DNA from 3 places in the Pseudomonas sp. PA1(2017) genome. Region 2 is predicted to be linked to each of the others. Evidence: predicted binding sites of a transcription regulator. Region 2 holds the regulator's gene; each other region holds the start of a gene.
The links. Region 2 encodes sigma-54, which starts transcription at its own class of promoters, with help from an activator protein. Its sites were predicted from a motif close to ANTGGCATNNANNTTGCTNT; they were not measured.
Positions count from the first base shown of each region.

Region 1: a site for sigma-54 is predicted at 2,560-2,579, ahead of flgB (flagellar basal body rod protein FlgB). Genes of this name have one in related genera too.
Region 3: a site for sigma-54 is predicted at 3,404-3,423, ahead of BVH01_RS16470 (CmpA/NrtA family ABC transporter substrate-binding protein). Genes of this name have one in related genera too.

Region 1 covers NZ_MSXU01000010.1:41,783-49,113, reverse strand. The annotation lists gene flgA (flagellar basal body P-ring formation chaperone FlgA) at 1-408, opposite strand, end outside; gene BVH01_RS14765 (chemotaxis protein CheV) at 488-1,411, shown strand; gene cheR (protein-glutamate O-methyltransferase CheR) at 1,513-2,340, shown strand; gene flgB (flagellar basal body rod protein FlgB) at 2,627-3,037, shown strand; gene flgC (flagellar basal body rod protein FlgC) at 3,049-3,492, shown strand; gene flgD (flagellar hook assembly protein FlgD) at 3,507-4,178, shown strand; gene BVH01_RS14740 (flagellar hook protein FlgE) at 4,222-5,703, shown strand; gene BVH01_RS14735 (flagellar basal body rod protein FlgF) at 5,895-6,635, shown strand; gene flgG (flagellar basal-body rod protein FlgG) at 6,681-7,331, shown strand, end outside.
Region 2 covers NZ_MSXU01000002.1:73,129-80,459, forward strand. The annotation lists gene BVH01_RS04595 (KpsF/GutQ family sugar-phosphate isomerase) at 1-755, shown strand, start outside; gene BVH01_RS04600 (HAD family hydrolase) at 755-1,276, shown strand; gene lptC (LPS export ABC transporter periplasmic protein LptC) at 1,286-1,855, shown strand; gene lptA (lipopolysaccharide transport periplasmic protein LptA) at 1,842-2,390, shown strand; gene lptB (LPS export ABC transporter ATP-binding protein) at 2,393-3,118, shown strand; gene BVH01_RS04620 (RNA polymerase factor sigma-54) at 3,290-4,798, shown strand; gene hpf (ribosome hibernation-promoting factor, HPF/YfiA family) at 4,887-5,195, shown strand; gene ptsN (PTS IIA-like nitrogen regulatory protein PtsN) at 5,211-5,675, shown strand; gene rapZ (RNase adapter RapZ) at 5,692-6,549, shown strand; gene BVH01_RS04640 (HPr family phosphocarrier protein) at 6,562-6,834, shown strand; gene BVH01_RS24915 (hypothetical protein) at 6,850-6,984, opposite strand; gene BVH01_RS04645 (superoxide dismutase) at 7,006-7,331, opposite strand, start outside.
Region 3 covers NZ_MSXU01000010.1:427,924-435,254, forward strand. The annotation lists gene BVH01_RS16455 (molybdopterin-dependent oxidoreductase) at 1-662, shown strand, start outside; gene cobA (uroporphyrinogen-III C-methyltransferase) at 701-1,447, shown strand; gene BVH01_RS16465 (nitrate regulatory protein) at 1,601-2,908, shown strand; gene BVH01_RS16470 (CmpA/NrtA family ABC transporter substrate-binding protein) at 3,557-4,879, shown strand; gene ntrB (nitrate ABC transporter permease) at 4,893-5,738, shown strand; gene BVH01_RS16480 (ABC transporter ATP-binding protein) at 5,749-6,600, shown strand; gene BVH01_RS16485 (hypothetical protein) at 6,613-6,840, opposite strand; gene dcd (dCTP deaminase) at 7,112-7,331, opposite strand, start outside.

The DNA of each region.
Region 1 (7,331 bases), on a different contig from region 2:
GATCGGGCGTACCACGGTCACCACTTCGCGGTAGAGGCGAACCTGCCCAGGGACGAATACCGTCCAGGGTGATGTGCCGTCACAGCGTACTCGCATGGTCACCCGGCCGACCGGTTCGGCTGGCGTTTCCAGGGTGACCGTCAACGGCTGGTCGCACAAGGGCAGGCGCAGGCGCGGGTCGAGCCGGTTGATCTGCACCTCGTGGCGCCCCTGAATATTGCTGCGCTGCAAATAGTCTGCAACTGCCTGCTCAAGAAAGAGCTGGGTCTCGCCGATAAGCTGATCGGGCAGGGTGACGGAGGCAGTTGTCAGCGTGCTATAGCCGAGCGCCATCAAAGCAGGTAAAACTGCCAGGCAACGAAGGCTCTTGGCCATCGCGCGTCGGATAATTGTCATTCGTGCATTCATGTCTGGTTCGAAGCAAGGCGCGTGCCGCCTGCTACGCTAACCAAATCTGATGTGTTACTGGAATCTTGGGAGCCCGTACATGGCCGGTGTGATGGATTCGGTCAACCAGCGAACTCAGCTGGTTGGGCAAAATCGCCTGGAACTGCTGCTGTTTCGTCTCGACGGCTCTCAGCTGTACGGGATCAACGTCTTCAAGGTGAAGGAGGTGTTGCAGTGCCCGAAACTCACCATCATGCCCAAGTCGAGCCCGGTGGTTCGCGGCGTGGCCAACATCCGTGGCGGCACTATTCCGATTCTGGATCTGTCGATTGCCACCGGCAAGCGCCCGCTGGGTGACATCAACGGCAGCTTCGTCATCATCACCGAGTACAACACCAAGGTTCAGGGTTTTCTGGTGCGCTCGGTCGAGCGCATCGTCAACATGAACTGGGAAGAAATCCACCCACCACCCAAGGGCACCGGGCGCGATCACTACCTGACGGCCGTCACGCGGCTGGATGACAAACTGGTCGAGATCATCGATGTAGAGAAGATTCTCGCCGAAGTGGCGCCTACTTCCGAGGTGATCTCGGCTGGGGTGATCGATGTCGAGGTGCAGACCAAGGCCGTCAGCCAGCATGTGCTGATCGTCGACGATTCTTCTGTGGCTCGTAAGCAGGTGATGCGTTGCCTGCAGACTGTCGGCGTGGAAGTCACGGCATTGAACGATGGCCGTCAGGCCCTTGATTACCTGCAGGCCATGGTTGCCGAGGGCAAGTCGCCGGAGCAGGAGTTGTTGATGATCATCTCCGACATCGAGATGCCGGAGATGGACGGCTATACCCTGACCGCCGCGATCCGTTCCGATCCGCGCATGCAGAAGCTGCACATTCTGCTGCATACTTCGCTGTCCGGCGTGTTCAACCAGGCCATGGTGAAGAAGGTGGGCGCCAACGACTTCCTGGCGAAGTTCCGCCCGGATGATCTGGCTTCCCGGGTGGTGGATCGCATCAAGGCCGGCTGATCGTCAGCGTTACCAGGGTTGCTCGGTAATGGCAGCCAAACCGGCGAACGCTTCACCCGCGTTCGCCGCTTCCGATTCAATAGATGGACGAGGCCTCACGAGTGTCTTCAGGTAATTTGGATTTCGAGCAATTCCGGATCTTTCTGGAAAAAGCCTGTGGCATCGTGCTGGGCAGCAACAAGCAATACCTGGTTTCCAGCCGGTTGAACAAGCTGATGGAAATCAACGGCATCAAGACCCTGGGTGAGCTGGTGCAGCGCATGCAGAACCAGCCGCGCAGTGGTTTGCGCGAGCAGGTGGTCGATGCGATGACCACCAACGAAACCCTCTGGTTTCGCGACACCTATCCGTTCGAAGTGCTCAAGAATCGCGTCTTGCCCGAGCTGATCAAGGCCTACCCAGGGCAGCGCCTGCGTATCTGGTCGGCCGCCTGCTCCTCGGGCCAGGAACCTTACTCGCTGTCGATGAGCATCGATGAGTTCGAGCGTAGCAACATCGGTCAGCTCAAGGCCGGGATCCAGATCGTGGCTACCGACCTGTCGCCCACCATGCTGAACAACTGCAAGTCCGGCGAGTACGACAGCCTGGCCATGGGCCGCGGCCTAGCCCAGGAGCGTCTGCAGCGCTATTTCGACCCCAAGGGGCCGGGGCGCTGGGTGGTGAAGCCGGCCATCAAGAGCCGCGTGGAGTTCCGCCCGCTCAATCTGCTCGACAGCTACGCCAGCCTCGGCAAGTTCGATATCGTGTTTTGCCGCAACGTGCTGATCTATTTTTCGGCTGAAGTGAAGAAGGACATCCTCACGCGCATTCACGCCATGCTCAAGCCGGGTGGCTATCTGTTTCTCGGCGCCTCCGAAGCACTCAACGGCTTGCCCGAGAAGTATCAGATGGTGCAATGCAGCCCAGGCATCATCTACAAGGCCAAGTGATTCTTGCGCCATCGAGAAAAGCGGGAGGCCTGGGCATCCCGCTTTCTTTTCAGCTCCAGCTCATCCGACGGTGCTTTGTCGCCGTCGCGTCAGAAAAGCGGCAAGTCGCCGTTGATATTGCCGCCCCTGCCTTGCCAAACGGCGGAAAAGCTTTGCCGCTATTGCTGCGAAAGCCCGCTGCTTTTCGGTGATCCTGCTGATTTATAAGTAAAAAATTTAGTTGGCACATGCCTTGCTATGGTCTCTGCACGTAAACAGGCGAGCCGCTACGGCAAAGGTTCCTGAAATGAGCATCAGTTTCGACAGCGCACTTGGCATTCATGAAAAGGCCCTGGGCTTTCGTGCCCAGCGTGCCGAGGTGTTGGCCAACAACATGGCCAACGCCGACACCCCAGGCTACAAGGCACGTGATCTGGATTTCGCCTCCGTGCTGGCGCAGCAGGCCGCCAAGAGCGGCGGTAGCGGCAACTCGGGGCTTAAAACCACCAATAGCCGCCATATAGCAGCAGAAGGCGTGCCAATGGGTGATGCGGCGCTGGCTTACCGCACCCCTACTGCGCCCTCCATCGACCAGAACACCGTCGATGCCCAGGTGGAACAGGCCAATTACGCCGATAACGCGGTCGCTTTCCAGACCAGCTTCACGCTGCTCAACAGTAAATTCAAAGGGCTCGTCAGCGCCCTGCGTGGTGAATAAAGGAGCCTGATATGTCCCTCACCAGTGTTTTCAATATCGCCGGAACCGGTATGAGCGCCCAGAGCACTCGGCTCAATACCATCTCCAGCAACATTGCCAACGCCGAAACGGTTTCGTCGAGCATCGACCAGACCTATCGCGCACGCCATCCGGTGTTCGCCACCGTTTTCCAGAATGCCCAGGGCGGCACCCACGGCTCGCTGTTCGCCGATCAGGATCAACCCGGTGCCGGCGTTCAGGTGCTCGGTATCGTGGAGGACCAGAGCAGCCTGATGCCGCGCTACGAGCCCAATCATCCGGCGGCGGATGAGGCGGGTTACGTGTATTACCCAAACGTCAACGTGGTCGAGGAGATGGCGGACATGATTTCTGCCAGCCGCGCCTTCCAGACCAACGTGGAAATGATGAACACCGCCAAGCAGATGATGCAGCGCGTGCTGACTCTGGGTCAGTGAGCGGGGAGTGAGAGATGAGCACTGTTGATGGCGTCAGCTCCAGTTCGGTACTGGACAAGTATCAGGTCAAGCAGGACAGCACGCAGAACAAGGAACTGGGCAAGGATCAGTTTCTCAACCTGCTAGTGGCCCAGCTGAACAACCAGAACCCGCTGGAGCCCCAGGGCAATGGCGAGTTCATCGCGCAGCTGGCGCAGTTCAGTACCGTTGAGGGGGTCGAGAAGCTCAATTCGAGCATGGAGACCATCCTGTCCGGCTATCAGTCTTCGCAGGCGCTCCAGGCTTCCTCGTTGGTCGGGCGCAAGGTGATCGTGCCGGTCGACAAGGCGGTCGTCGATACCAGCGAGAGCTTCAAGGCCAGCGCCGTGCTGCCGACCAGCAGCAGTAACGTGTACGTCAACGTCTACGACAGCGCCGGCGCGGTGGTCAGTCGTATCAACCTGGGTGAGCAGCAGGCCGGCAACGTCAGCTTCATCTGGGACGGCAAGGACTCGAGCGGCAACGTCATGAAGCCAGGTACCTACAGGTTCGAGGCGCAGGCCACGTACGGCAACGAAACCAAAGGGCTTTACACGCTGTTGCCGGCCAACGTCGACAGCGTAACCCTGGGTGGCAACGAATTGATGCTTAACCTGGCAGGAATCGGCAACGTGCCGTTGTCCCAGGTGCAGGTCATTGGTCAGTAATTAACAGGCTGTAAATGCCGGGTTTTCGGCAAGGAGAATTTTCATGTCGTTCAATATCGGTCTTAGTGGCCTGCGTGCTGCGACCAGTGACCTCAACGTAACGGGTAACAACATCGCCAACGCCGGCACCGCTGGCTTCAAGCAGTCACGCGCCGAGTTTGCCGACCTGTATGCCTCGTCCATGCTCAGCAGCGGCTCCAATCCGATCGGCAGCGGCGTGCTGCTCAGTGACGTGTCTCAGTTGTTCAGCCAGGGCAACATCAACTACACGAAGAACTCGCTGGATCTGGCCATCAATGGCAGCGGTTTTTTCCGTACCAGCAACAATGGCGATATCAGCTATACCCGTGCCGGCTACTTCGGCACCGACCGTGAAGGTTTCATCGTAAACAACTTCGGGCATAACCTGCAGGGCTATGGTGTGGACGCCAATGGCAACCTGCAGAATGGCATCATCGGCAATCTGAGAGTGGAAACGGCCAGCCAGGCGCCGCGCTCGACGAGTACCATCACCCAGCCGTTCAACCTGAACTCCACTGAGTCCGTACCCGTTTTGCGTCAGAGTGCTTACGACACGGCCTATCAGACAGCCTTCAATGGCGTGCTTTTGCCGGGTAATCCCAATCCGACTCCTGCTGAAATCGCGGCCGCTACTGCGGCGGCCACTCCGGCGGAGCTCGCGGCGGCGAATGCGGCGGGTGCGACGGCAGGTACGACTGCGGCCAATGCCTCGTTCAATCCGGCAGACCCGACCAGTTACAACCGCTCCACGTCGGTCAATATCTTCGACGCCCAGGGTAACGCGCACTCCTTCACCCAGTATTTCGTGAAGACGGGTGCGAACAGCTGGGATGTGAAGATTCTGGTCGACGGCCGTAATCCGCTTGATCCGACCAGCACTCAGGCGCTGTCGGCCGGCGTGACGTTCGATGCGTCCGGTAAAATGCAGGCCATTGATCCGGCTAATTTGAGCGCCGGGCTGACGGTCGCACCCGATGGTTCCATCAACATGAATGGCTGGGTGCCTGCTGCGCCGACCAATGCCGAAGGTACGACCTGGGCGCCCAATGGGTCTGCGGCCAGTGCTGCGATCAAGTTCGATTTTCGCGGCTCTACGCAGTTCAACAGCACTTTCTCGGTCGCCAAGGTCGTGCAGGACGGTTACAGCACGGGCGAGCTGGCCGGGCTGGAAATTGACGAGACTGGTGTGTTGTTTGCGCGCTATACAAACGGTCAAACCAAGGTTCAAGGTCAGCTGGTTCTGGCTAACTTCGCCAATATGCAGGGGCTGACGCCGGTTGGCAAAACCGCATGGGTGCAGTCTTCCGAATCGGGGGAGCCGGTGATCGGCACGCCGAAAAGCGGCACGCTGGGCACGCTTCAGGCCGGTGCTTTGGAAGACTCCAACGTCGAACTGTCCGATCAACTGGTCAACCTGATCGTGGCGCAGCGTAACTACCAGGCCAACGCCAAGACCATCGAAACCGAGAGTGCGATCACGCAGACCATCATCAACCTGCGTTAAGCGTCAGGGAGCCGTTGCCGAAACCGGCAACGGCTCGCCGAGCGACAAATTACAGGCTCCCTCGGGAGCCTTTTTGTTTTATTAAATTCCTTTATATTCATAGGCTTAATATTGTTTTTGAAATGTGGCACGTGTATTGCTATTGAGGTTTTGTCAGAGTCGCGGGCGCGTTGCCCACCTCGGAGGAAAACATGGACAAAATGCTGTACGTCTCCATGACTGGTGCCCACAACAACACGTTGGCCCAGCGTGCCCACGCCAACAATCTGGCGAACATCTCCACCACCGGTTTTCGTCGTGATTTCGAGCAGGCGCGTTCGATGCCGATTTTCGGCGAGAGCCAGCCTTCTCGTGTATTCGCCATGAGCGAACGGCCGGGTACCGACTTCACCCCCGGCACGCTGCAGGAAACCGGGCGCGATCTGGACGTCGCCATCGGCGGTAAGGGCTGGCTGGCCGTGCAGGCCCCCGACGGCACCGAGGCTTACGTTCGCACCGCAAGCCTCAACGTGGATGCCCAAGGCATGTTGCGTACCGGCAACGGTATGCCGGTGATGGGCAATGCCGGTCCCATTGCCGTGCCGCCGGAGCAGAAAATCGAGATTGGCCAGGACGGCACCATCAGCATTCGCGCGCTCGGCGAGGCGCCCCGGGTGCTCGCTGAAGTCGACCGGCTGCGCTTGGTCAACCCTGATCAAAAACAGATGCAGAAGGGCACGGACGGCATGATCCGCTTCAACGGCCCTCAGCCGCCGGAGGCCGACGCCACGGTGCAGATCACCTCGGGCTTTCTCGAATCCAGCAACGTCAATGCAGTCGAGGAGATGACCTCGATCCTGGCGTTGTCCCGGCAGTTCGAGCTGTCCGTCAAGATGATGCGCACTGCAGAAGATAATGACACTGCCATGGCGCGCGTCTTGCAGATGAGCTGATAACCAACACGCGGCGCCACGAATCCGGCGCCCGAGGAGAACGCTATGCTTCCGTCACTGTGGGTCGCCAAGACCGGCTTGTCCGCTCAGGACATGAACCTGACGACCATTTCCAACAACCTGGCCAACGTGTCCACCACCGGCTTCAAGCGTGACCGCGCCGAGTTCGAGGACCTGCTGTACCAGATCCGTCGCCAGCCCGGCGGTCAGTCCAGCCAGGACAGCCAGTTGCCCTCCGGCCTGCAGCTCGGTACCGGTGTGCGCATCAATGGCACCCAGAAAATCTTCACCGCCGGCAGCCTGCAGACCACCGAGCAGCCGATGGACATGGCCGTCAACGGCCGCGGCTTCTTCCAGGTGCTGATGCCCGATGGCACGGTGTCCTATACCCGTGATGGCAGCTTCCACCTGAACGCCAACGGCCAGGTGGTCACCTCCCAGGGTTTCGCCCTGGAGCCGGCCATCGTGCTGCCGCCGGAAGTGCGCACCTTCACCGTCGGCGAAGACGGCACCGCGTCGGTCACCACCACCGGTAACCCGCAGCCGCAGATCGTCGGTAACCTGCAGATCGCCGACTTCATCAACCCGGCGGGCCTGGAAGCGATCGGCAACAACCTGTTTCTGGAAACCGCTTCCAGCGGTGCGCCGCAGGTCGGTACGCCTGGCCTCAACGGCCTGGGCACGACCCTGCAGAAT
Region 2 (7,331 bases):
TCTTCGTGCACCCGGCCGAGGCCAGCCATGGCGACATGGGCATGATCACCCGTGACGACGTGGTGCTGGCGCTCTCCAATTCGGGCTCCACCGCGGAAATCGTCACCCTGCTGCCGCTGATCAAGCGCCTGGGCATCACCCTGATCAGCATGACCGGCAATCCCGAGTCGCCACTGTCGAAGGCCGCTGAAGTCAATCTCGACACCCGCGTGGCCAAGGAAGCCTGCCCGCTCAACCTGGCGCCGACCTCCTCCACCACCGCCTCGCTGGTGCTGGGCGATGCATTGGCCATCGCCCTGCTGGAAGCCCGCGGTTTCACGGCCGAGGATTTCGCCTTCTCCCACCCCGGTGGTGCCCTGGGTCGCCGCCTGCTGCTCAAGGTGGAGAATGTCATGCATGCCGGGGACAGCCTGCCTCAGGTCAAGCGCGGCACCAGCCTGCGCGATGCCCTGTTGGAAATGACTCAGAAAGGCCTGGGCATGACCGCCGTTCTGGAAAGCGACGGTCGACTGGCCGGCATCTTCACTGACGGCGACTTGCGTCGCGCCCTGGACAAAGGCATCGACGTACGCGATGCCCGCATCGACGACGTCATGACCCCCCATGGCAAGACCGCCCGGGCCGACATGCTTGCCGCCGAGGCCCTGAAGATCATGGAAGACAACAAGATCAGCGCTCTGATCGTGGTCGATACGGACCATCGTCCGATCGGCGCCTTCAACCTGGGCGACCTGCTGCGCGCGGGGGTAATGTGATGAACGATCTACTGCAACGCACCCACGCCATCAAACTGGCGATCTTCGACGTCGACGGCGTGCTGACCGATGGCAAGCTGTATTTCCTGGTCGACGGTAGCGAATTCAAGACTTTCAACACGCTCGACGGCCAGGGCATCAAGATGCTCATCAACTCCGGCGTGCGCACTGCCATCATCAGCGGTCGCAAAACGCCGGTGGTCGAGCGCCGCGCCCAGAACCTCGGCATCCAGCACTTGTACCAGGGCCGCGAGGACAAGCTCGACGTCCTCGACGAGCTGCTCGGCGAACTGGGCCTGAGTTACGAGCAGGTGGCCTACCTGGGCGATGACCTGCCTGACCTGCCGGTGATTCGCCGCGTCGGCCTGGGCATGGCCGTGGCCAGCGCCAACGACTTCGTGCGCCAGCACGCCCACGGCGTGACCCAGGCACGGGGCGGCGAAGGCGCTGCTCGTGAATTCTGTGAACTGATCATGCGCGGACAGGGCACGCTTGACGCCGCCCAATCCGTCTACCTGTAGGGCTCGCCGATGCTGCGCAAATTCCTCACTCCCGTCCTGCTGACCTTCGGCGCACTGCTGGTGGTGGCGGCCGGCTACTGGAACATCAACCCGGACAGCTTCTCCAGCGCGCCGCAGCACACCGGGCCGGAAAACCCCATCGATTTCTATGCGATCAACGCGCGCAGCGTGCAGTATCTGCCCGACGGTCGCATCCAGAACGACATGACCAGCGAAAAACTCGAGCACGTGCAGAGCACCGACACCACGCTGCTGACCGAACCGCGCATGAACCTGTTCCGCGGCACCGAGCTGCCCTGGAAGGTACGTAGCGCCCGTGGCGAAGTCGGCCCCGACGGCAACGAAGTCGAACTGATCGATCAGGTGCGCGTCGAGCGTACGGACGAAAAGGGCCGCCCCACTATACTCACCACCAGCCGCCTGACCGTATTCCCGCAGAAGGAATATGCGCAGACCCAGCAAGCCGTTAGAATCGACGCGGCCAATGGGGTGACCACGGCACAAGGAATGAAAGCGTACTTGAATGACGGCAGGATGATCCTGCAGTCCAACGTAAGAGGCCAGCATGAGGTTCGTTAAAACCCTCCCCCTACTTCTCAGCCTCGGCGCCACGCTCGGAAGCGTAAGCGCCTGGGCTCTGCCGAGTGACCGCGATCAACCGATCCGCGTGCAGGCCGACAGCGCTGAACTGGACGACAAACAAGGCGTGGCGGTATACCGCGGCGACGTGGTGATCACTCAGGGCACCATGAAGATCACCGGCGACACCGTCACCATCACCCAGAATGCGCAGGGTGAAGTCGACGTGTTCACCTCGGTGGGCAAACCTGCCTATTACGAGCAGAAGCCGGCCGCCGACAAGCAGATCGTCAAGGCGTACGGCCTGACCATCCAGTACTTCGCCGCCAACGAGCGCATCGTGCTGATCGATCAGGCTAAGGTCGTGCAGGAAGGCAACACCTTCGAAGGCGAGAAGATCGTCTACGACACGCGCCGTCAGATCGTAAACGCCGGCCGCGCCACCGGCACCAACGTGTCGAGCCCGCGCCCGCGCATCGACATGGTGATCCAGCCGCAGAAGAAGGCAGCCCCCGCTGCCGAGCAGGGCCAATAACCATGGCGACTCTCAAAGCCCAGCACCTGGCCAAGAGCTACAAGGGTCGCCAGGTCGTGCGCGACGTGAGCCTGAGCATCGAAAGCGGCCAGATCGTCGGTTTGCTCGGCCCCAACGGCGCCGGCAAGACCACGTGCTTCTACATGATCGTAGGCCTGGTACAGGCCGATCAGGGCCGCGTACTGATCGACGACCTCGACGTCAGCCACCAGCCGATGCACGGCCGCGCGCGCGCCGGGATTGGCTACCTGCCCCAGGAAGCCTCGATCTTCCGCAAGCTCAGCGTTTCCGACAACATCATGGCGATTCTGGAAACCCGTAAAGACCTCAACCGCGAACAGCGGCTGCAGGAACTCGAGAGCCTGCTGCAGGAATTCCACATCACTCATATTCGCGACAACCTGGGCATGAGCCTGTCCGGTGGTGAACGCCGCCGCGTCGAAATTGCCCGCGCCCTGGCCACCTCGCCGAAATTCATCCTGCTCGATGAACCCTTCGCCGGCGTGGACCCCATTTCGGTCGGTGATATCAAGCAGATCATTCACCACCTCAAGGCCAAGGGCATTGGCGTGCTGATTACCGATCACAACGTGCGCGAAACCCTGGACATCTGCGAAACCGCCTACATCGTCAGCGAGGGCCAGCTCATTGCCGAAGGCGATTCGGCGGCGATCCTGGCCAACCAGACTGTCAAGGACGTCTACCTGGGTCACGAATTCCGCCTGTAGCGGATCCCTCCCCATGAACCTCTGCAAGAGCCTGTTACCGTCCGAGCGACATCGAAACGAAATGGTAACAGGCTCTAGGCAAAGGGCTTGGATTCAGGCATATAATTTGCTTCCTAGTGGCGCTTCGTCGCCCTGTCGTGGATTACGTACAGACGCCGGATAAGGTCTGCAATGAAACCATCGCTAGTCCTGAAAATGGGCCAGCAGCTGACGATGACACCGCAGCTGCAACAAGCCATTCGCCTGCTCCAACTGTCGACCCTGGACCTGCAACAGGAAATCCAGGAGGCGCTGGAATCCAACCCGATGCTGGAGCGTCAGGAAGAAGGCGAAGACTTCGACAATTCCGACCCGATGGCCGATGGCGCCGAAAGCCCGACCTCGCCCGCCGCCCAGGAAGAGACCTTTCAGGAATCCAGCTTCCAGGAAAGCACCCAGACCGTCGACAACCTCGAAGAGGGTGAATGGGGCGAACGCATTCCCAACGAATTGCCCGTCGACACGGCCTGGGAAGACATCTACCAGACCAGCGCCAGCAGCCTGCCTAGCAACGATGATGACGAATGGGATTTCACCACCCGCACCTCATCCGGCGAGAGCCTGCAGAGCCATATGCTCTGGCAACTCAATCTGGCGCCCATGTCCGACAAGGACCGCCTGATCGCCGTGACGCTCATCGACTGCATCAACGACCAGGGCTATCTGGAGGAAACCCTCGACGAAATCGTCGAGTCGTTCGACCCCGAGCTGGACGTCGAGCTGGATGAAGTCGAAGCCGTTCTGCACCGTATCCAGCAGTTCGAGCCATCGGGCATCGCTGCACGGGATCTGCGCGAGTGCCTGCTCCTGCAACTGCGCCAACTGCCCGCCTCCACGCCCTGGCTCAGCGAAGCGCAGCGCCTGACCAGCGATTATCTGGATCTGCTCGGCAACCGTGACTACAGTCAGCTGATGCGCCGCATGAAACTCAAGGAAGATGAGCTGCGCCCGGTCATCGAGCTGATCCAGAGCCTCAACCCGCGACCCGGCTCGCAGATCGAGTCCAGCGAACCGGAGTACGTGGTGCCGGACGTGATCGTGCGCAAGCACAATGATCGCTGGCTGGTCGAGCTCAACCAGGAAGCCATGCCGCGTCTGCGCGTCAACGCCCAGTATGCCGGCTTCGTGAAGCGCGCCGACTCCAGCGCCGACAACACCTTCATGCGCAACCAGTTGCAGGAAGCACGCTGGTTCATCAAGAGCCTGCAGAGCCGCAACGAAACCCTTATGAAGGTCGCCACGCAGATCGTCGAGCACCAGCGCGGCTTCCTGGATTATGGCGACGAGGCGATGAAACCACTGGTACTGCACGACATCGCCGAGGCGGTAGGCATGCACGAGTCGACCATCTCCCGCGTCACCACCCAGAAGTACATGCACACACCGCGTGGCATTTACGAGCTGAAGTACTTCTTCTCCAGTCATGTCAGCACCTCCGAAGGCGGTGAATGTTCGTCGACCGCGATCCGCGCAATCATCAAAAAACTGGTCGCAGCGGAAAATGCGAAAAAGCCATTGAGCGACAGCAAGATCGCTGGTTTACTGGAAGCACAGGGCATTCAAGTGGCGCGCCGCACAGTCGCCAAGTACCGTGAATCGCTCGGTATAGCGCCTTCGAGCGAACGCAAGCGACTGATGTAAGGGAGCCCTTGTAGCGAAAGCGAAGCCCCAGTGTTCCTGCGGCGGGTTCAACACCCGCCACTCACACACGGCAACAAGGAGAAGCGGTATGCAAGTCAACATCAGTGGACACCAGCTGGATGTGACAGACGCACTACGCAGCTACATCGAAGAAAAGCTCGAGCGCCTCGAGCGACACTTCGACAAGATCACCAATGTGCAGGTCATCCTGGAGGTCGAGAAACTCAAGCAGAAAGTCGAAGCCACCTTGCACATCGCAGGAGGCGAAGTGGTGGCCAATGCCGAGCACGACGACATGTATGCAGCCATCGATCTACTCACCGACAAACTCGATCGCCAACTTATCAAGCACAAGGAAAAACAGCTCGATCGCCAGCAGGGCGCAATGGCCCGCTGAGTTCGTCCTTCTCCTATGATCCGACTTGAAACCATCCTGACCCCCGGCCGTTCCCTGGTGAACGTGCCGGGCGGCAGCAAGAAACGCGTCCTCGAACAGATAGCCAGCGTGATCGCGCGTGACCTGCCCGATCTCGATGGCCAGACCATCTATGAAAGCCTGATCGCCCGCGAGAAGCTCGGTTCGACTGGCTTCGGTAACGGCATCGCCATTCCCCACTGCCGCCTGCCCGGCTGTAGCACGCCGATCAGTGCCCTGCTCAAGCTGAGCACTGCGGTCGACTTCGACGCTATCGATGGCGCCCCCGTCGACCTGCTCTTCGTGCTGCTGGTTCCTGAGGCGGCCACCGACGAACACCTCGAACTGCTGCGCCAGATCGCCAGCATGTTCGACCGTGAGGATGTCCGCGAACGGCTTCGCCAGGCTCAAGACAGCGAATCCCTGTACCAGACCGTCGTGAACGTCCAGAACGGCCAATAGCCTGCGGGGTGAACCCATGCGCCTGATCATCGTCAGCGGTCGTTCCGGCTCGGGCAAGAGCACGGCGCTCGATGTGCTCGAAGACAATGGGTTCTATTGCATCGACAACCTGCCCGCTGGGTTGCTGCCAGAGCTGGCGGAGCGCGCATTACCCAACACCGAATTGCTGCATCCGCAGGTGGCGGTGTCCATCGACGCACGCAACCTGCCCAGCCAGCTCAGGCGCTTCGCCGAACTGCTCGATGAGGTTCGCTCGCGCAATATCCACTGTGATGTGCTGTACCTGGATGCCAGTGAGGAGACCCTGCTCAAGCGCTTCTCGGAAACCCGCCGCCGCCATCCACTGACCAACGATCAGCGCTCCCTGGCCGAGGCCATGGTCGCCGAGGTCAAGTTGCTGAGCCCGATCATCGACCGGGCCGACCTGAAGATCGATACCACGCACCTGAATCTGTATCAGTTGCGCGACATTCTCAAACTGCGCCTGCTCAACCAGTCAGAGCCAGGCACCGCCTATCTGATCGAATCGTTCGGCTTCAAGCGCGGCATGCCGGTGGACGCCGATCTGGTGTTCGACGTGCGCTGCCTGCCCAATCCTTACTGGAAACCCGAGCTGCGTGATTTCACCGGCCTGGAGCAGCCCGTAGAGGAATATCTGGCAGCACAGGCGGATGTCGAGGAAATGTATCAGGACATCTACACCTACCTGCACAAGTGGCTACCGCGCTTCGCCGCCAGCAACCGCTCCTACGTGACCGTGGGTATCGGCTGCACGGGTGGTCATCACCGCTCCGTCTATCTGGCCAATCGCCTGGGCCAGGCCCTCAAGCCGCTACTGAAGAACGTTCAGATCCGCCACCGCGACCTCAGTTAAGGAATTGCTGCGATGCCCGCCCGTGAAATCACCATCATCAACAAGCTCGGTCTGCATGCCCGGGCCGCCGCCAAGTTCGTTGGCGTCGCGGGGCGCTTTCCGTGCCAGATCAAGATTGGTCGTAGTGCCGAATCGATGGTCGACGGCAAGAGCATCATGGCGGTGATGATGCTGGCGGCAGGCAAAGGCACCAACGTGCACCTGCTGACCGAAGGTGAACGCGAGGACGAGGCGCTTCAGGCGCTGGTCGACCTGATCAACAACTACTTCGACGAAGGCGAATAACCGAGGCGCAGCCGCTCAGAGGAACCAGGCCGAAGCGCCGTCGAGGAGTTTGAGGGCGAGGATCAACCCGCCCGCAAAAACCACCATGAAACCCAATGCATAACGCAGCGAGCGGCGGTTGGCCACGATCAGCTCATGCAGTGGGCTCATGGATGCTCCCGAAAACGTGAATCACGCCAGCGCGGCTTGATAGCGACGGGCAACTTCCGCCCAATCGACCACGTTATAGAACGCGCCGATGTATTCCGGACGACGATTCTGGTAACGCAGGTAATAGGCGTGCTCCCACACGTCCAGGCCGAGGATCGGCGTGTTGCCGTTCATCAGCGGGCTGTCCTGGTTACCGGTACTTTCGACCACCAGCTTTTTCTGCGGCGTCACGCTGAGCCAGGCCCAGCCACTGCCGAAGCGGGTCAGTGCAGCCTTGGTGAAGGCTTCCTTGAACGCCTCGAAGCCACCCAACTGGCTGTCGATGGCCGCTTTCAGATCGCCCTGTG
Region 3 (7,331 bases), on a different contig from region 2:
AACCCGAGCTCAAGCATGCCGGCATCGAAGTACAGGCCATCGACCTGCCCTGGACCCTCCAGGCGCTGATCGAAGGTGACGTGCAGCAGCGCCTGGAGGCCCTGCGCCCGCTGTGCGACAGCTTCGCCTACGCCAGCTTCGGCCTGGTCGGCCGCGAGACGCCGGCGCTGGTGCTGCGCGCCGCCCATCATCACGCCCCTGCAGCGGATCTGCTCGATCAGTTGCACGAGCGCCTGAGCCTGAGCGATGGTCCGGTGACGCGCTACGACGACCCGCGCGATGAACAGGGCTGCATGCCCATTCACAAACGGGTGCGCATCGAAAAAGGCCGCCTGACCGGCTATTGCCTGAGCGGCGAAACCCGCGCGCGCAACTGGCTGCGTGAGCTCTGGCAAAACCAGACCTCGCTGGACGATGACACCGGTCGCGCCCTAAGGCGCTGGCTGCTGGCACCACTGGAGTCGCCGCCCGGGCAGACCACGACCCGCACCGGCAAAACCCTGTGCACCTGCATGAACGTCAGCGAGGCAGCCATCCGAGAAGGCATCGAACGCGGCTGCGACCTCAACGCACTGAAACAGAATCTTGGCTGCGGCACGCAGTGCGGCTCCTGCGTCCCGGAAATCAAACGCCTGCTGGCGCTAAAGACCCTCGAAGCCTGACGCAGATCAGATCGACCCGAACCATGAGGATTACCGTGATGAACCCAAGCGTATGGCTGATCGGCGCCGGCCCCGGCGACCCGGAACTGCTCACCCTCAAGGCGGTACGCGCCCTCGGTCTGGCCGACGTGGTGCTGATCGACGACCTGGTCAATCCGCAGGTCCTGGAGCACTGCCCCGGCGCCCGGGTAATTCACGTCGGCAAGCGCGGCGGCTGCCGCTCGACGCCCCAGGCCTTCATCCACCGCCTGATGCTGCGCTATGCCCGCCAGGGCAAGGTGGTGGCACGCCTCAAGGGCGGCGACCCGTGCATCTTCGGCCGTGGCGGCGAAGAGGCCGATTGGCTGGCCGCGCGCGGCGTGCAGTGCGAGATCGTCAATGGCATTACCGCCGGTCTCGCCGCCGCGACGCGTTGCGGTATCTCCTTGACCCTGCGCGGCGTGGCCCGCGGGGTGACGCTGGTCACCGCCCACACCCAGGACGGCAGCTCGCCCAACTGGCAGGCGCTGGCCCACAGTGGCACGACATTGGTGGTGTACATGGGCATCGCCACCCTGGCCGACACCCGCCAACACCTGCTGGATGCCGGCATGGTCGCGCACACCGCCGTGGCGATGATCGAGAACGCCTCCCTACCCGATCAGCGTGAATGCCGCAGCACCCTGCAGGCAATGGCCGACGACGCCCAGGCATTCGAGCTGAAAAGCCCGGCCATCCTGGTGATCGGCGACGTGGTCGGCGCCGCCATCCTGGCCGCTGAACAGCTGCAGGTGCAAAGCGCCTGAAATCAGCATAAGGACGGGCACGCCGTACCCTCGAGGTTGATCCCAAAGGGCCGTCGTAACGCGCCCTTGCCTGCCCGATTGGCTGCACCGCGCCAGAACTGGACTGCTATTTGCACCGTTGTGGTTCAACACTGCGACCAACAAGACGTTCCCATGCCTGATCACAAGATGCCCCCCACCCTGCGCTTCATGCTAGCCGCCCGCCGTTGCGAGCTGCAGGGCCTGGAGAGCCTGTCCGTCACCTGCGAGCTGGTCACCCGGATCAGCCAACTGGTGCACCAGTTGCAGAAGGAGCGCGGCTACTCGAACGTCTATCTGGGCAACCAGACGGATCACTACCTGCACCAACTTGATGCGCACAGTGCGGGTTCTGCCGCCGTAGAGCGCGAGGTGCACGACTGCTTTCTATCCATCGACACCGCCCAGGCCACTGCCGCCGACCGCGCCCGCCTGTTCAACCGCATCGCCTACGTGCTGCATGGCCTGGAGGAACTGCCCGGGCTGCGTCGGCGCATCCGCGAACGGCAATTGTCCCCAAGGCAGGCGACCCAGGCCTTCACCCGCCTGATCGGCGGGCTGCTGGCGGTGGTTTTCGAGGCGGCCGACACCGCTGCCGAGCCCGGCATAACCCGCGTTCTGGTGGCGCTGTTCAACTTCATGCAGGGCAAGGAACTCGCTGGCCAGGAACGCGCGGTCGGCGTCGAAGGCTTCTCCCGCGGGCATTTCGACGATGAATTGCAGGCTCGCCTGCTGCACCTGCAGGAAGGCCAGGAGCGCTGCTTCGACATCTTCGGCGAGTTTGCGGGCGACGAAGCCAATGCCCTGTGGCAGCAGATTCTCGGCACCGACACGGTTGCCCAGGTGAGCAGCCTGCGCGGAATCGCCAAGCGCACCTCGGCCATCGCCCAGGTGGATCCGGGTTTGTGCGAGCTGTGGTTCGAACTCAACACCAGGCGCATCGACGCCATGAAACAGGTGGAAAGCCACCTGACCCAATGCCTGCTCGAACGCTGCCGACGCAGCATCGCCGAAGCCCACGCCGACCTGGACAACCATCGCGCCCTACTCGGCCGCGTGGCGCAGATGGATGCCGGCAGCGATCAGGCGCTGCTGTTCAGTGTGCACAGCAGCACCCTCGACGCCCCGCCTCAGAACGCCGTGGGCAATCACCTGGCCCGCTCGGTACTGGACCTCCTGCACGAGCAGAATCAGCGCCTGCAGCAGGTCAGCGACGAGCTGCAGGAAACCCGCGAAACCCTAAACGAGCGCAAGCTGATCGAACGCGCCAAGAAGCTATTGATGACCGACTACGGCTTGAGCGAAGACGCAGCCTACGCCCGCCTGCGTCAATCGGCCATGGAGCGCAACATGCGCCTGGTCGATGTCGCCCAGAGCTTGCTCAGTTTTGCGGCGCGCAAGGCCCAGGAAAAGCCGCGAGCGGACAAGGGCCGGCGCAGCTGAGCGAGCGGCGGCTGTCGGCTGAGCATGGCCTCGCGCCTCTGGAGTGCCATGCAGCAATGGCTACAACGTGGCGCAAGCGGCTTTCTGTAGGGTGGACGACGCTTCACCTACGCGGCCCGACCCGTCCACCGCTCTGCGATCGCAATGGTGGATGAAAAGAGCGTCATCCACCCTACCTAGTTAGTAGCCCGGCGCTGAGCGTAGCGATGCCCGGGACGCGGTTTGCGCCACAAAGCCAGCGCCAATTCGGAAATCCATCCTGGGTATCGCTTCGCTCAACCCCAGGCTACGGGTCACCCTCCACATGCACCTGCGCCGCGCACTGAAGAGGCACCGCGCCCCGCTGCTGTGCGATCACAATGATCGTTCCCATGCTGCGTGATTGTGCGTGACCTAACCAAAGCGATCCGAAAAGCCTTCCCGCTCAATCAGTTAATACGCCGGTGCACACTGTTCAGCGGTGACCGCCTGGTCGTTGAATTCGGCGAAGCAATGGCTGGCATGCAACCTGCTATATCCCAAGCGAGAGGGCAGGCTCTGCCCCTCCACAATCCGAATTCCTGGACAACGGCGTCCACACTCGATGCAGCACAGCGCTGCCATGAGCGTGACGCCGTTTTTTTATGCGTGCTTTTTGGGGAGAACGAGATGGACGACACGCCACGCGCCGCCGACGAAAAAACCGGCCTGCCACGCCGCACCTTCCTCAAGCAGTCCATGGGGCTGCTCGGCGGCGGCGCCTTGATGAGCATGCTGCCGGCGGGCCTGAGCAGCGCGGTCTGGGCGGCGGGGACCGATGGCCTGGAAACCACCAAGGCCAAGCTCGGCTTCATCGCGCTCACCGATGCCGCACCGTTGTTCGTCGCCGAGGAGCTCGGGCTGTTCGCCAAGCACGGCATGACCGACGTCGAAGTGCTCAAGCAATCCTCCTGGGGCACCACCCGCGACAACCTGGTACTCGGTGCCGGCAGTGGCGGTATCGATGGCGCTCATATCCTCACGCCGATGCCTTACCTGATGGCCGCCGGCACGATCACCACCAACAACACGCCGCTGCCGATGGTCCTGCTGGCGCGCCTGAACCTCAATGGCCAGGGCATCTCGATCAGCAAGGAATACCAGGATCTCAAGCTCGGTACCGATGCCAGCGCCTTCAAACAGGCGGTCACCGCCAAGCAGGCCAAGGGCCAGAAGATCGCTGCGGCAATGACCTTCCCCGGCGGCACCCACGACCTCTGGCTGCGCTACTGGATGGCAGCTGGCGGCATCGAGCCGAACAAGGATTTGCCGACCGTGGTCATCCCGCCACCGCAGATGGTCGCCAACATGAAAGTCGGCAGCATGGATGCCTTCTGCGTCGGCGAGCCGTGGAACGCCCAGTTGATCAACCAGAACATCGGCTACAGCGCGGTGACCACCGGCGAGCTGTGGGCCAACCATCCGGAAAAAGCCCTTTCGCTGCGCGCCGACTACGTGAACGCCAATCCCAACGCGACCCGTGCCCTGCTCAAGGCGGTAATGGAAGCGCAGATGTTCTGCGAAGCCGCAGCCAACAAGGAGCAGGTCGCGGAAATCTGCGCCAAGCGCCGCTGGATCGGCGCGCCTGCCAAGGACCTGCTGGCGCGCCTGCAGGGCAACTTCGATTACGGCAACGGCCGCGTGGTTGAAAACAGCCCGCACCTGATGCGCTTCTGGAGCGAGTTCGCCTCCTATCCGTTCCAGAGCCACGACCTGTGGTTCCTCACCGAAAACAAGCGCTGGGGCTACCTGCCGAAGGATTTCGACAGCCAGGCGCTGATCGACCAGGTCAACCGCGAGGACATCTGGCGCCAGGCAGCGGCCGAGCTGGGCGTGCCCGCCGAGCAGATTCCCCAGAGCAAATCCCGCGGCGTCGAGACCTTCTTCGACGGCAAGACCTTCGACCCACAAAACCCGCAAGCCTATCTCGACAGCCTGGCCCTAAAGGCCTAACCGGAGAAACGCCATGAATGCGCCCGTCAAATCCCTGGCCCTGCCGGCCGGCGTCGTCGCCCCCAGTTGGCTCAAACGCCTGTCGAAAAACCTGATGCAGTCGGTGCTGCCGCCGCTGGTGATCACCGCTGCGCTGATGCTCGTCTGGCAACTCTTGTGCAGCGGCGCCAATGCCGCCCTGCCGCCGCCGAGCCAGGTCATCGAAGACACCTGGGAGCTGATCGTCAATCCGTTCTACGACAACGGCGGCACCGATGTCGGCATGGCCTGGCAACTGCTCGCCAGCCTGGAGCGCGTGGCTTACGGCTATGCCCTGGCGGTGGTGGTCGGCGTAGCCCTCGGCGTGCTGGTCGGCCAGTCGACCTGGGCGATGCGCGGCCTCGACCCGCTGTTCCAGATCCTGCGTACCGTGCCGCCGCTGGCCTGGCTGCCATTGTCGCTGGCCGGTTTCAAGGACAGCCACCCTTCGGCGCTGTTCGTGATCTTCATCACCGCCATCTGGCCGATCATCATCAATACCTCGGTGGGCATCCGCAACATTCCCGAGGACTACCGCAACGTCGCCAAGGTGCTGCGCCTCAACGGCGTGGAGTACTTCCAAAAGATCATGCTGCCGGCTGCCGCGCCGTACATCTTTTCCGGGCTGCGCATCGGTGTGGGCCTGTCGTGGCTGGCGATCATCGCCGCCGAGATGTTGATCGGCGGTGTGGGTATCGGCTTTTTCATCTGGGATGCGTGGAACGCCTCGCGCATCGGCGACATCATTCTCGCCCTGATCTACGTCGGCGTGGTCGGCTTCGTGCTCGACCGCCTGGTGCTGTTCGTCGGCAATCGCATCACCCGCGGCACATCGGCCTGAGGAGACAGACATGAGCAAGCACTACCTGAGCATCGAGCATGTGGAAAAGTACTTCGAGCGTGACGGCGTCACCTCCCACGTGCTGAACCAGATCAACCTCAACGTCGCGCGCGGCGAATACATCTCCATCATCGGCCACTCGGGCTGCGGCAAGTCGACGGTGCTCAATATCGTCGCCGGCCTGACCGATTCCAGCAGCGGTGCGGTGATTCTCGATGGTCGTGAGGTACGTGGCCCTGGCCCGGATCGCAGCCTGGTGTTCCAGAACCACTCGCTGCTGCCCTGGCTGACCGTGCAGGAAAACGTCGCCCTGGCCGTCGACAAGGTGTTCAAGCGCACCAAGAGCAAGGCCGAACGCCGTGACTGGACGCTGCATCATCTGGAGCTGGTAAGCATGGGCCACGCACTGCACAAGCGGCCCAACGAGATTTCCGGGGGCATGAAGCAACGTGTCGGGATCGCCCGCGCGCTGGCCATGGAACCCAAGGTGCTGCTGCTCGACGAGCCCTTCGGCGCGCTGGACGCCCTGACCCGCGCACACCTGCAGGATGAAGTGATGCGCATCCAGAGCGAGCTGCACAACACGGTGTTGATGATCACCCATGACGTCGATGAAGCCGTGCTGCTCTCCGACCGAATCGTGATGATGACCAACGGCCCATCGGCGACCATTGGCGAAATCCTCAGCATCGATCTACCGCGCCCGCGCGATCGCATCGCCCTGGCCGATGACCCACGCTACAACGCCTATCGCCACGCGGTACTGAGTTTTCTGCATGAAAAGCAGCGCAAGGTCGAACCCCTGCAACGGCGTACCGCTGCGCCGCAAGAGCCGGCCGACCAGCAGCGCGCACGGGCGTGAAGCGAAGGGCGGTCAGTCCTTGGCGATGCCGGTGATGGTGATGCCGAAGCGTTCTTCGAGCCGCACCGCGGGGGTCTGCTCCTCGTGGGGCTGCTCCTTCGGCTCGAGGGGTTCGAGATTCTCTTGAGCCCATTCGAGCAGCCAGGTCACCGCCTGCTCCAGGCTGGGTTTTTCCTTGGCTTTCACCTTGAGGACTTCGGCAGCTTCGTCTCGGCTATAGGTGATGATCCATCGGCTCATGGCGAGTCTCCAGCAGGTAACGGCACGCAATGCGTGCCCTGATAGAGATGTAGACCTGTCGTCGGTAAACAGTTCGCCCTATAAATATCGGGGAACTTCACCTGCCATGACCACTCAGAAATTACGCATCGATTGATTTCTCCGGGCGCATGAGGCGCCCATTTTTTTGCCTGCGATTTGCCGCAGCGCCCAGCATCGGCGGGTTTTGCGGGCAAAAAACAGACATAAAAAAACCGGGCCGGGCCCGGTTCCTTTCATGCTGCAGCGACCATCAGGCCTTTGGCAGAGTGACGCCAGTCTGGCCCTGATACTTGCCGCCGCGATCCTTGTAGGACACTTCGCACGCTTCGTCCGACTGCAGGAACAGCATCTGCGCCACGCCTTCGTTGGCGTAGATTTTCGCCGGCAGGTTGGTGGTGTTGGAGAACTCCAGAGTCACGTGGCCTTCCCATTCCGGCTCCAGCGGCGTGACGTTGACGATGATGCCGCAG